2 regions of the Pedobacter sp. ASV1-7 genome follow, and region 2 is predicted to be linked to the other one. Evidence: riboswitches for the same ligand, from Rfam matches in the RefSeq annotation. Region 2 holds a riboswitch; the other holds the start of a gene.
What was found. A riboswitch is a leader RNA that binds a small molecule or an ion and turns the genes downstream of it on or off. The one in region 2 is predicted to bind cobalamin.

Region 1: linked by a shared signal. The riboswitch ahead of ABDJ41_RS18345 (TonB-dependent receptor plug domain-containing protein) and the one ahead of metE (5-methyltetrahydropteroyltriglutamate--homocysteine S-methyltransferase) in region 2 are both predicted to bind cobalamin.

What each region holds. Positions count from the first base shown of each region.
Region 1 covers NZ_JBEHBV010000008.1:237,732-243,358, reverse strand. The annotation lists gene ABDJ41_RS18345 (TonB-dependent receptor plug domain-containing protein) at 1-1,448, opposite strand, end outside; cobalamin riboswitch at 1,557-1,762, opposite strand; gene ABDJ41_RS18340 (serine hydrolase) at 1,841-3,055, shown strand; partial or broken gene ABDJ41_RS18335 (polyphosphate kinase 2 family protein) at 3,064-3,425, opposite strand; gene ABDJ41_RS18330 (penicillin-binding protein 1A) at 3,707-5,627, shown strand, end outside.
Region 2 covers NZ_JBEHBV010000007.1:187,922-193,548, forward strand. The annotation lists gene metE (5-methyltetrahydropteroyltriglutamate--homocysteine S-methyltransferase) at 1-2,263, opposite strand, end outside; cobalamin riboswitch at 2,441-2,631, opposite strand; gene ABDJ41_RS16845 (DUF6266 family protein) at 2,700-3,338, opposite strand; gene ABDJ41_RS16850 (HAMP domain-containing sensor histidine kinase) at 3,806-5,560, opposite strand; gene ABDJ41_RS16855 (sensor protein KdpD) at 5,585-5,627, opposite strand, start outside.

The DNA.
Region 1 (5,627 bases), on a different contig from region 2:
CCTTTAACCTTTTGCTTTAGCTGATTGATATATCCATTACCCGCATAAACAATTGCATTGGTCAGGTCCCGTTTAAAACCTGAAACACGAAGTGTATATTTCTGATCAGCCAGGTTCAAATTAACACCCGCTTCGTAATTCTTCGATTCTTCCGGAACGAGATTTAAGTTTCCTCCATAAGGTGTAAACAGATAATCTAAATTAGGTGCTTTAAACGCTGTTGAAATGGTTCCAAAAATCTTCACTTCTTTTACAACATTGATAGATGGTGTAATGTTATAAGTATAATTTTCTCCAAATGCTTTTGCTTTATTATAACGTCCTCCTACTTCCAGGTTAAAAATACTTAAATCATGTGCAAAGATGGATGCATAAGTACTGAACTGATTGGTAGAAGCAACTAAACTTGTACTTAATCTTGTAGCTCTGTTATCCAGCCCCACCAACACATCTAATTTTGAACCTATTTTCTGATTATAAAATAAGTCTACCAGATGCATTTTTCCTTCTGAAAAAGGGACATAACCTGTAGGATCGGCTAATTGTGAATTCTCATAACTATAATTAAAGTTGATTTTACCAGTACCAAAATCGTATTTAGTATTTATGCCGCTGTTAAAATGCTTTAACTTAACATAGCTTGTCGGATTGTCTTTAAAAACACCCTGATCTGTATCATAATTCCCATAAAAATAACGTATAAAAGGACTTATGCTCAATTGATCTGTAGCTTTAAGAGAGAAATTCGCATTCACAGCCGATGTTTTATTCCCGTCTTTATCAAAAACATCAGTGTTACCTACCGGATTTGCAGCATCAGAAATCCCATCAGTCTTAGTTTGGGTATAGCCAATATTGTACGAAAAATCATTACTATGATAGTTCATCCCCAAAGTTCCTTTATAGGTATTATATGTCCCATAACTACCTACTCCATATACACTGTTTCCTGCTTGTGATCCTTTTTTTGTAATGATATTTACAACCCCGGCAACAGCATCCGAACCATAAATTGTAGATTGGCCTCCTTTAAGTATTTCTATACGATCAATCTGATCAATAGAAAATGCACGTAAATCAAAAGTAGCACCAATGCTAGCTGGGTTGTTCATTGGAATTCCATCAATTAAAATCACAGCATAGCCGCTACCTGCTCCACGCATAAAGAGACTTTTATTGGAGCCTGAATTAAGAGTTCCACCTCCTATTACAATTCCAGCCTGTTCATTTAACAGATCTGTAAGGTTTCTACCATGACTACGATCTAATACTTCGCGACCGATAATTGTAACTACCTTTCCGGTTTGTGATTGTTTCTGATCATTTTTTGTTGCAAAAATAACCACATCGTTCAGGTCAACAACTTCCTGAGCACGCAATGTACCAGTAGATCCAAGCTGGATAAAGCCGGCACTCATTGCAATTAATAATTTGTTACTAAGTTTCATTTTTAATAATGTTTTGTTTGTGAGATTTTCCCCACAGCAAACAGAAAGATTCAGGAAATGAAATATGATAAATCAGTATTCACTCCTAGCTTCAATCCCCGAAAGCTATGAAATATAAAACTTATGGCAGGTCTTCTGACTTACTCCCGGAATCCAGCCTTCCCATTCCCGACCTTTAAAGGCTTGAAAAAGTGGCGCGTGATTTGAACACCGTTACAGAGCTTACAGCTGCGGGACAGTTACGGAATTACACCGTATTCCCTTTTAATTCAACCAGAATAACCCTGGCGGAAACCAAAAGCGATGCGAATGTACTCAATTATCTATTGATCAGCAACAAGGGTATTTCTTATATTCTATTAATACCTATATTTATATATAATCACACCAAGATGAATAAAATAATTTCCACATTATTCATGCTCATCAGCAGCACTGTTATGGCTCAAAAAACCGACACTATATTTATAAAGACATTAATGCAACAGCATCCAGACCTATTTTCTGGCATATTAAACCATCCTCAGAAAAATCAGATACAGGTATTGTATACACAGGTCATTAAAAAAAAGGAAAACGGCCCAAAGTTTAAAACTTATAGTTATAACTTAGATAACCACAGATATTTTTATCCGGCAAGCACCGTAAAACTAGCAGCAGTAATATTTGCACTCGAAAAAATAAATGAGCTTAAAATAAATGGATTAACGGCTAAAAGTATCATGATTACAGATAGTGTCTGGAAAGGTCAAACCAGGGTTGATAAAGATATCTCTTCAGAAAATGGTTTACCATCAATTGAACATTACATCAAAAAAATACTTTTAACAAGTGATAATGACGCCTTTAACCGGCTATTTGAGTTTATTGGTCGTGCGGAGATCAACAAAAAACTAAACAAATATGGACTAAATGACAGTCGCATTTTAAACAGACTGGCAATTGGTCATTCTGGTGAATCTGCGAAACACACCAACCCTGTAAAATTTTACACTGCAAATAAACTAGTATACCAACAAGAAGCTCAATACGATCCCAAAGAATATCCGTTAGAGCTAACTAATACAATAATGGGAAAAGGTTATTTAGACAGCGCAGAAAAACTTGTTTCTAAACCTTTTAATCTATCCAATAAAAATGCTTTTAGTATTTCTGATCAGCAGTCTATGATGATCAGACTCATTTATCCGAAATCCTTCCCTCTTGCTCAACGCTTTCAACTAACTCCTGAAGATTATCAACTCATATATAAATACATGAGTAAACTACCAACTGAAAGTGATTATCCATCCTATAACCCAAGGGAGTTCTGGCCTACTTACGCCAAGATGCTGTATTATGGTAAGGAGAAAAATGCTGTATTAAACCCTGATTTAAAAATATTCAATAAGTATGGAGATTCTTATGGTTTCATTATAGACAATGCTTATTTCAAAGACGACAAGAACAATATCGAATTCTTCTTAACAGCTGTTGTACAATCCAATGAGGATGGCATCTATAACGATGGTATATATGAATACGAAACCGTCTGTTATCCTTTTATGAAAAACATAGGAAAATTGATTTACAATTATGAGCTACAAAGAAAACATAAAAACAAGTAATAAATCTTCTATTTTTCATCCAGCAATTGCTGCTTGATGTCATCTAGTTTTAATAATTCATTTTTAGGAAGCTCAGGGAACTTAAGGTTTAAACTTTTAAAAGTTTCTATCAGAATTTTACTGATTACCAATCGTGCATACCATTTTTTATCTGCAGGAATAATATACCAAGGAGCTGCTGTAGAAGTTTCTGTCATAGCTTCTTCGTATGCTTTCATATAATCATTCCATAAACCACGTTCTGCTATATCGCCAGATGAAAACTTCCAGTTTTTTGAAGGGTCTTCAATTCTATCCAGAAAACGTTGTTTTTGTTCCTTTTAGAAACATGCAGAAATATTTTCACAATAACTGTTCCATTATCACTGATGTGCTTATCAAAATTCCGGATACTTTCATACCTTCTTCTCCAAAAATCTTTATCTACTTTTTTTACATCCTGATCCCCGGGAATCTTTTCACTTAATACGTATTTTCCAGCGAAACCTTTTTACCAGCTTCAACTAAATATTGTTTGATCTCATTTTCCAATTTTAATCCTTCAGCTTTAAATTTAGAATAAAATTCTATTGATTAAATATGTTAATTTTGCGTGGTAACTTTAACACTATTTAACACAAACTGTTTTACGTTTTTTTCATCTTTACTCCCATGTTTAAAGAAATTCGCAATAAGTACATCCGTTATCCAAGCATATTCCTTTTTTGTATCATCATCTTCTTTTGTGCACTGCAACTCAATTTCTTATGGCTATTTGGGTACTCACCATCCTATGAAGATATTAAAACACCTACACTTCGTGTCGGTTCAGAATTATACACCTCCGACGGTAAGTTAATAGGTCGCTATTACAAAGAGAACCGTACACCGGTAACTTTTAAGGAAATATCACCAAGTATCATTAATGCTTTAATTGCTACAGAAGATGTACGTTTCTATAAACATATGGGAATCGATTTTCGTTCCCTCCTTTCCAGCGGAATCTCTACTGCAACGGGCGACAAACGAGGAGCAAGTACCATTACGCAACAACTGGCAAAGAACCTTTACAGAACAAGATACAATAAATCACAGGGGGCTTTAAGTCGCATTCCTGTAGTCCGCACCCTTATTGCTAAACTTAAAGAATGGCTCACAGCAGTAAAATTAGAATCTAACTATTCTAAAAATGATATCATTACCATGTACTTGAATACGGTATCTTTTGGTAATAACACATATGGTATCAAAACAGCATCACGCATTTATTTTGATAAAGAAGCCAATCAACTTGATGTACCTGAAGCAGCCCTTTTGGTGGGTATGCTAAAAGGAACAACAACGTACAATCCTATTAAAAACCCTCAAAAAGCATTGGAACGTCGTAACGTGGCCCTTGCGCAAATGAATAAGTACAATTACATTTCAACTGCCGAATTAAACACCTATAAAAGCACACCGATAAAACTTAAAGAAGGAAGAGTTGATGATGGTAGTGACGGTGATTCTTACTTAAGAGCAGCAGTAGATAAATACCTGGAAAAATGGTGTAAAGACAACAATTACGACTTATACGAAGACGGGTTAAAAATATATACAACCATTGATTCTAAACTTCAGCAATATGCTGAAGAAGCTGTAGCTGAACAAATGAAAACTATCCAGAGGAGATTTTATAGTGTTTGGGGAAATGAAGATCCATGGGAAGATTCTGAAGGTAAAAAAGTGGATTATCCAGATCGCGCTATGCGTAGCCTTCCTATTTATAAAATACTGGAAAAGAAATACCCCAACAATCCTGACTCTATAACATCCTGGTTCAATAAAAAGAAAAAGATGAGAATCTTTACCTGGAAAGGTGATCGTGATACACTTTTTTCTACCATGGACTCTATCCGTTATTACGGAAAAATGATGAATACAGGAATGATGACGCTTGATCCTTTTAACGGTAAAATAAAAGTCTGGGTAGGTGGATTAGATCATAAATACTTTAAATATGACCATGTAAATCAGTCAAAAAGACAAGCTGGCTCTACATTTAAACCTTTTGCATATCTGGCTGCACTCGAAAGCGGTTTAGGCCCATGTGATAAATTCACGGATAAACCAGTTAGAATAGCCTATCAGGAAAAAGGAAAAACAGAATACTGGGAGCCTAAAAATGCAAGCTGGAGCAATTCCTATAGTGAAATGTCGCTCCGTTTAGCTATGGCAAGATCTGTAAATACCATTACCGCACAGATCACAGAAAAAGTTGGCTGGGATAATGTGGTAAAGTGGGCTCATGAATGTGGTATAGACAGCCATTTAGAATCTGTACCTTCCGTTAGTTTAGGCCCAAATGATGTTACTGTTTTTGAAATGGTTAGAGCTTATGGAACTTTCTTAAATGGAGGTCTAAAAACAGATCCGATCCTTGTTGAAAAGATCACTGATCTTGATGGAAACCTTATTGAAGAATTTACAGCCAAAACAAAAAGAGTGTTATCTGAAGAAATGTCATGGCTAATGCTTTATATGCTAAGAGGTGGTATGGAAGAACCTGGGGGGACATCTCAAGCCTTATGGGAATGGGACCTTTGGAAAAAAG
Region 2 (5,627 bases):
TTTCTATTAACGCTTTTTTTGTTTCATCCCAGTGACGGGTCTTTAAACCGCAATCAGGATTCACCCAAAGTTGAGCTGAAGGAATAACTTTTTGTGCTTTTTGAAGCAGAAAAACCATTTCTTCTTTAGCTGGGACACGTGGTGAATGGATATCGTAAACTCCTGGTCCAATTTCATTAGGATATTTAAAATTGGCAAATGCATCCAGTAATTCCATTTGCGACCTTGAACATTCAATGGTAATGACATCTGCATCCATATCTGAAATATTTTGAATGATATCATTAAACTCAGAATAACACATATGTGTATGAATCTGCGTATCGTCTTTTACCCCACTTGCAGATATCCTGAAAGCACGAACGGCCCATTGTAAATAATCTTGCCAATCAGATTTACGTAAGGGTAAACCTTCCCTAATTGCAGGTTCATCAATCTGAATGATCTTAATACCTGCTTTCTCCAGGTCTACCACTTCGTCCCTTATTGCCAATGCGATCTGTGTACAGGTTTCAGATCTAGGCTGATCATTTCGTACAAAAGACCATTGCAATATGGTTACAGGTCCTGTAAGCATTCCTTTAACCCATTTGTTGGTTAATGACTGGGCAAAAGCAGACCATTTAACTGTCATAGGCAAAGGGCGATAAACATCTCCATAAATCACAGGAGGTTTTACACAACGACTACCATAACTTTGTACCCATCCGTTCTTAGTAAAAGTAAAACCAGCAAGCTGCTCACCAAAGTATTCAACCATATCATTACGTTCAAACTCCCCATGAACCAAGACATCTATACCGGCATCTTCCTGAAAACGAATTGTTTCCTCCGTTTCCTTTTTGATCAGCTCATTATATTCCTCAGCACTTAAATCACCCTTTTTATATTTTGCCCTCCAGCTACGTACTTCCTGCGTTTGTGGGAAAGAACCAATAGTAGTTGTAGGAAATAAAGGTAAATTTAAGGCCTGCTTTTGTAATTGCTGACGAACAGCAAAGGTATTTTTCCGTTGATCATCCTCGACAGTAATACCAGCTACACGTTGCTTTACAGCATTATTATGAATCAGATCAGATGACTTTCTACTTTCATTAGCTATTTTGTTTGCTTTTAATTTAGGAATGGCTGTCTTAATGTTCAACGCAAGTTCATTTAAAACAGCGACTTCATCAATCTTTTGTCTGGCGAAAGACAACCATTGCTTAATCTCAGCACTTAATACAGCTTCATTAGTCTCCAGTTCCAAATCACAAGGCGAATGAATCAGTGAGCATGACGGACTAATCATTAGTCTGTCATGGCCAATTTTGTCAGCCGCAGATTTGATTAAAGTTAAAGAAGCATCAAAATCATTTTTCCAGATATTCCGACCATCTACAAGACCCAAAGACAGTCCCATATATGCAGGGATATCAGCTAATATCTCCTTCAGTTGCTCAGGACTACGTACCAGATCTATATGCAAAGTATGAACAGGCAATGAAAGTGCTAGTTCCTTATTGTCTTGTAAAGCACCAAAATAAGTGGCCAATAAAATTTTTAATCTTGGAAAGCGCTTTTTAATTTCAGCGTACACATATTTGAAAGCTTTTCTATCCTTCTCTGTAAGATCTAGTGATAAAAATGGCTCATCAAACTGTACCCATTCTACATGTTGTTCTTCCAGTTTTTTAAGCAATTCTAAGTAAACCGGTAAAAGATTCCTGATCAGATCTATCCTGTCAAATCCACTTTCCTTTTCTTTACCCAGTAATAAGTAAGAAACCGGACCAATAATTACAGGCTTGGTTTTAATACCCAGCCTCACACTTTCCTGATATTCATCCAGCAGCTTGGTTGAAAACAATTTAAACTGCTGATCTTTTAAAAATTCAGGAACGATGTAATGATAATTGGTATCAAACCATTTGGTCATTTCCATTGCTGTAATATCTAAACCATCCTTTTGATAACCTCTGGCCATTGCAAAATAAAGGTCAAGCTCTGTATTACCTTTGTTGAGGATAACTTCATGATAACGTTTCGGTATTGCACCTACTGTAAGTGATAAATCTAAAACCTGGTCATAAAATGAAAAGTCATTTGATGGAATCAGGTTTATACCCGCTTCCTTCTGCATTTCCCAGTTTTGCTTACGAATTTCACGACCAGTTTGAACCAGCTCCTGAATAGTTGAATTGCCTGACCAATACTGCTCGCAGGCTTTTTTGAGTTCTCTTTTACTACCAATACGCGGGTAGCCCAGATTGTTTGTTAGCATTTTTTTGCTTTTTAATTGATGAAAAAATCAGTTAAAAGCTCTCTTGCTGAACTTCGCAATGCTGTCGAAGAATGAAGAATATGAAAATACAATGTATAAGACCGGGATAACGACATGCTGCCCACACCGTATCACCAATAATACATCAAACCTAAACATGCTTCATATCGCGAAAGCAAAGTCAATTCGATAAAGGCAGGTCTCCTGACTTGTAACATTTTTACCATCCTTCCCATTTCAATAACGAAACAGTGGATATACTAAGGGTAAAAACTTTTATGTTACTTACAGTTGCGCGACAGTTCGTGATTTACACACGATTCCCTATTAATCTACAATTAAGTAAAACCATTACCGGTTGATGAAGAAAGTAAAGAACTTTATCTGGCGTAAAGGTACTATAAAAAACTTTCTTTTGATAATACTGAAGCATCCCTTAGTTAATCCTACCCAGGTACATGCTATTGGCTACGGCTTTCCTGTTTAAGGAAGTCATACCTACATAAACTTCAAGTGTTTTACCTACAAATGGTTCTTGTATCTTAATATCACATTCCTTGTAGGCTCTGTTAACGCCGCCTGTAAAACCAAATGACATATTCAATTCAGGAGAATAAGCTACAAACATCAACTGATCATTAAAGGCTGTCTTTTTTACCACATCTGATTTCCATGTCAGTTTAAGTATCTCAGAGTCTTCAAGGATCATTTTTACATCATTAATCATAGGCAGTTTACCTACACTTAAGATCAGCTTACTATAATCTGCCTCCAGATCAGGATATACCCCAGAAATCATGGTGTTGTAGTTCGCCGAAAATGCAGCACTGATTTCAGTTTTCTCTACAGCTTCATTAGCAAATCCAACAGTAATAAATTCATGAAAAGGCACTAAAATTAAGTTCATAAACTTCAACTTTTCTTGTGTGGCTATTTGTGCCGGACTACTTTCCCTTTTATTCTTCTTCTTTTTAGGGACAGTCCTTAAATAAGGGATACTTTTCCAGGTAGCACCCACAACTGGACCAATCTTTCCTGATACCGGGCCTAATATGCCCTTTCTAATTTTTGCCATCTTGTTTTCCTTTCTTGGTTAATTAATTATTATATTTATTAGTCTTTTATAATCATCTTCTGTGAGTCCTCTCTTATTTATTACTTGCCATTAATTACACAAAAGGCTAAAAAATGCCTTTTAAATGCTTTTTATATGACCCCAGGTCATACAGAGTCATACAAGACTCATTAGAGACTCATACAACACTCATAGTTATTATAATCTTCGATCTAACTAAACCCTGTATATCAGCCAATTACATCAATAAATCTTAAAAAAAGATGTATTAACGAGTAACAACAAAAAAAAACAGACCTAACAATTAAATCTGTTTTACTAATATACTATCCAAAAAATCCGTTGTCAAGTTCCCTGAGTTCCCAACGCAGGGTGTAAACCTTTGACAAAACGCGGTTTAAACACCCGCCAGCGCGGCATTTTTTTTCTACAATGTATCAGATTTTTTACATTAACCATCATTAAATTTAACTAACAACCGGTAACGAAAAGTAAAACTTACTACCTTCCCCTATTGAACTTTCGACCCAGATATGACCATTTTCTGCTTCAATAAAATCTTTCGAGATGGCAAGCCCCAATCCCGAGCCCGACTTATTACTTCCATCTGTAGGTACCTGAAAGTACTTATCAAACAAACGTTTCAGGTATTGTTCTTCAATACCTTTTCCAAAATCGCGAACAGAAAATTCTATCGCATCATTATTTTCGATAACCTGCACAACTATTTTCGATTTTTCTGCACTATACCGTAAAGCATTCGACAAAAAGTTCACCAGTACCCAAGCTGTTTTTTCAATATCTACACTTACTTTCGGAAGATTATTTCTAGAAATAAGTTCCAGTTCTATAGCCTTTTGTTCTGCTTGAAAACGAACTGCATCGATAGCATAAATCGCTATCTTTTTAGGGTCAGTCTTTACAAAATTCAATTGTAGGTTACCTGTTTCTACCTGTGCAAGATCCAAAAGCTCGGAAGTTATTTTTAACAAGCGACCACAATCTTCTTTAATATGTTGAACCAGTTCTTTTTGTTCAGTGTTCATGATTCCTACCCGATCATCATCCAGTAATTTCAAACTCATTTTAATGGATGATATTGGCGTTTTCAACTCATGTGATACAGTGGCAATAAAATTTGTTTTAGCCTCATCCAATTCTTTAAACTTGGTTATATTTTTAAGCACATAAACTTGCCCAGCTGCTTTATCGGTCTGCACAGTCGCATTATCAGTATTATCTTCATAATTCGGCACGCTGATATCTCTTCTTTCCAACTGAAAATAAGATTCTTTATGGTCTGCATAGATCTTCATAGGTTTATCATCAACAGACTCCTGCAAAATTCTATTCAACAGATCATTCTTCTTCCTCAATTCCATTGCGTTTACACCAACTACCTGTTGCTGATCTAGATTCATTAGCTGTCCGGCAACTTTGTTAAAGAAAAGAATTTCCTGTTTCTCATTGACTCCAATAATTGCATCCTGCATCTGTTCAATAATGGTTTCTATTCTTAATTTTTCAGACTGAATTTTAGCCAGGTTACTATTTTCCCATTTATTCAGTTCTGAAGTCATTGTATTAAAGGAATCAGCGAGTTCTGAAAACTCATCAGAACCTTTGAAATCCAGTTTTTGCTTATAATTCTTACGACTAATTTCACGGATGGCCTCAGAAAATTCACGTAAAGGATTGGCAACAAATCCAGGAAAGTTGACTATAAACGAGAATAGTATCAGGAAACAAATTGAGGCAGCAAAAATCACATACATGGCTGATTTTTCGATAGCAGACTGTGCAGCAGCATTTTTCCTAACTATAGCGTTCATATTCAGATGATCGATCTCTTTTAACTGCTTCCTGACTTTATTTAAAGACACTTGCTTTGCCGTCAGGGAAGATAATGGATCAATAACACCCTCGTAAGCCAATTTCAATGCATCAACTGCCTTTCCTTCTCCTTTTTCAGTAACATTCTTTTGTTCCAAATTCAATTGTTTATCGAACTGACTTTTGGCTTCAGGCGACAAAGGCAGCTCGTGCTCATCTAAAATTGAACGCATGTTACTCGTATAGTTCAGCGTCTCATAATTATCTTTCAAAATAACCTTCGACCTTATGGAAATTTCATTCATGTAGTATAATGAAACCGCTCCAAAAAAGAGTATCACCACGAATAGGAAGCCGAATCCGAGGCGAAGTTTGGTTTTTATTTTCATAATTATATTATTTATCTTTTTGCACTAACTCAATATTACTAAATCAGTTTCTGTAGCTGAAATGCTC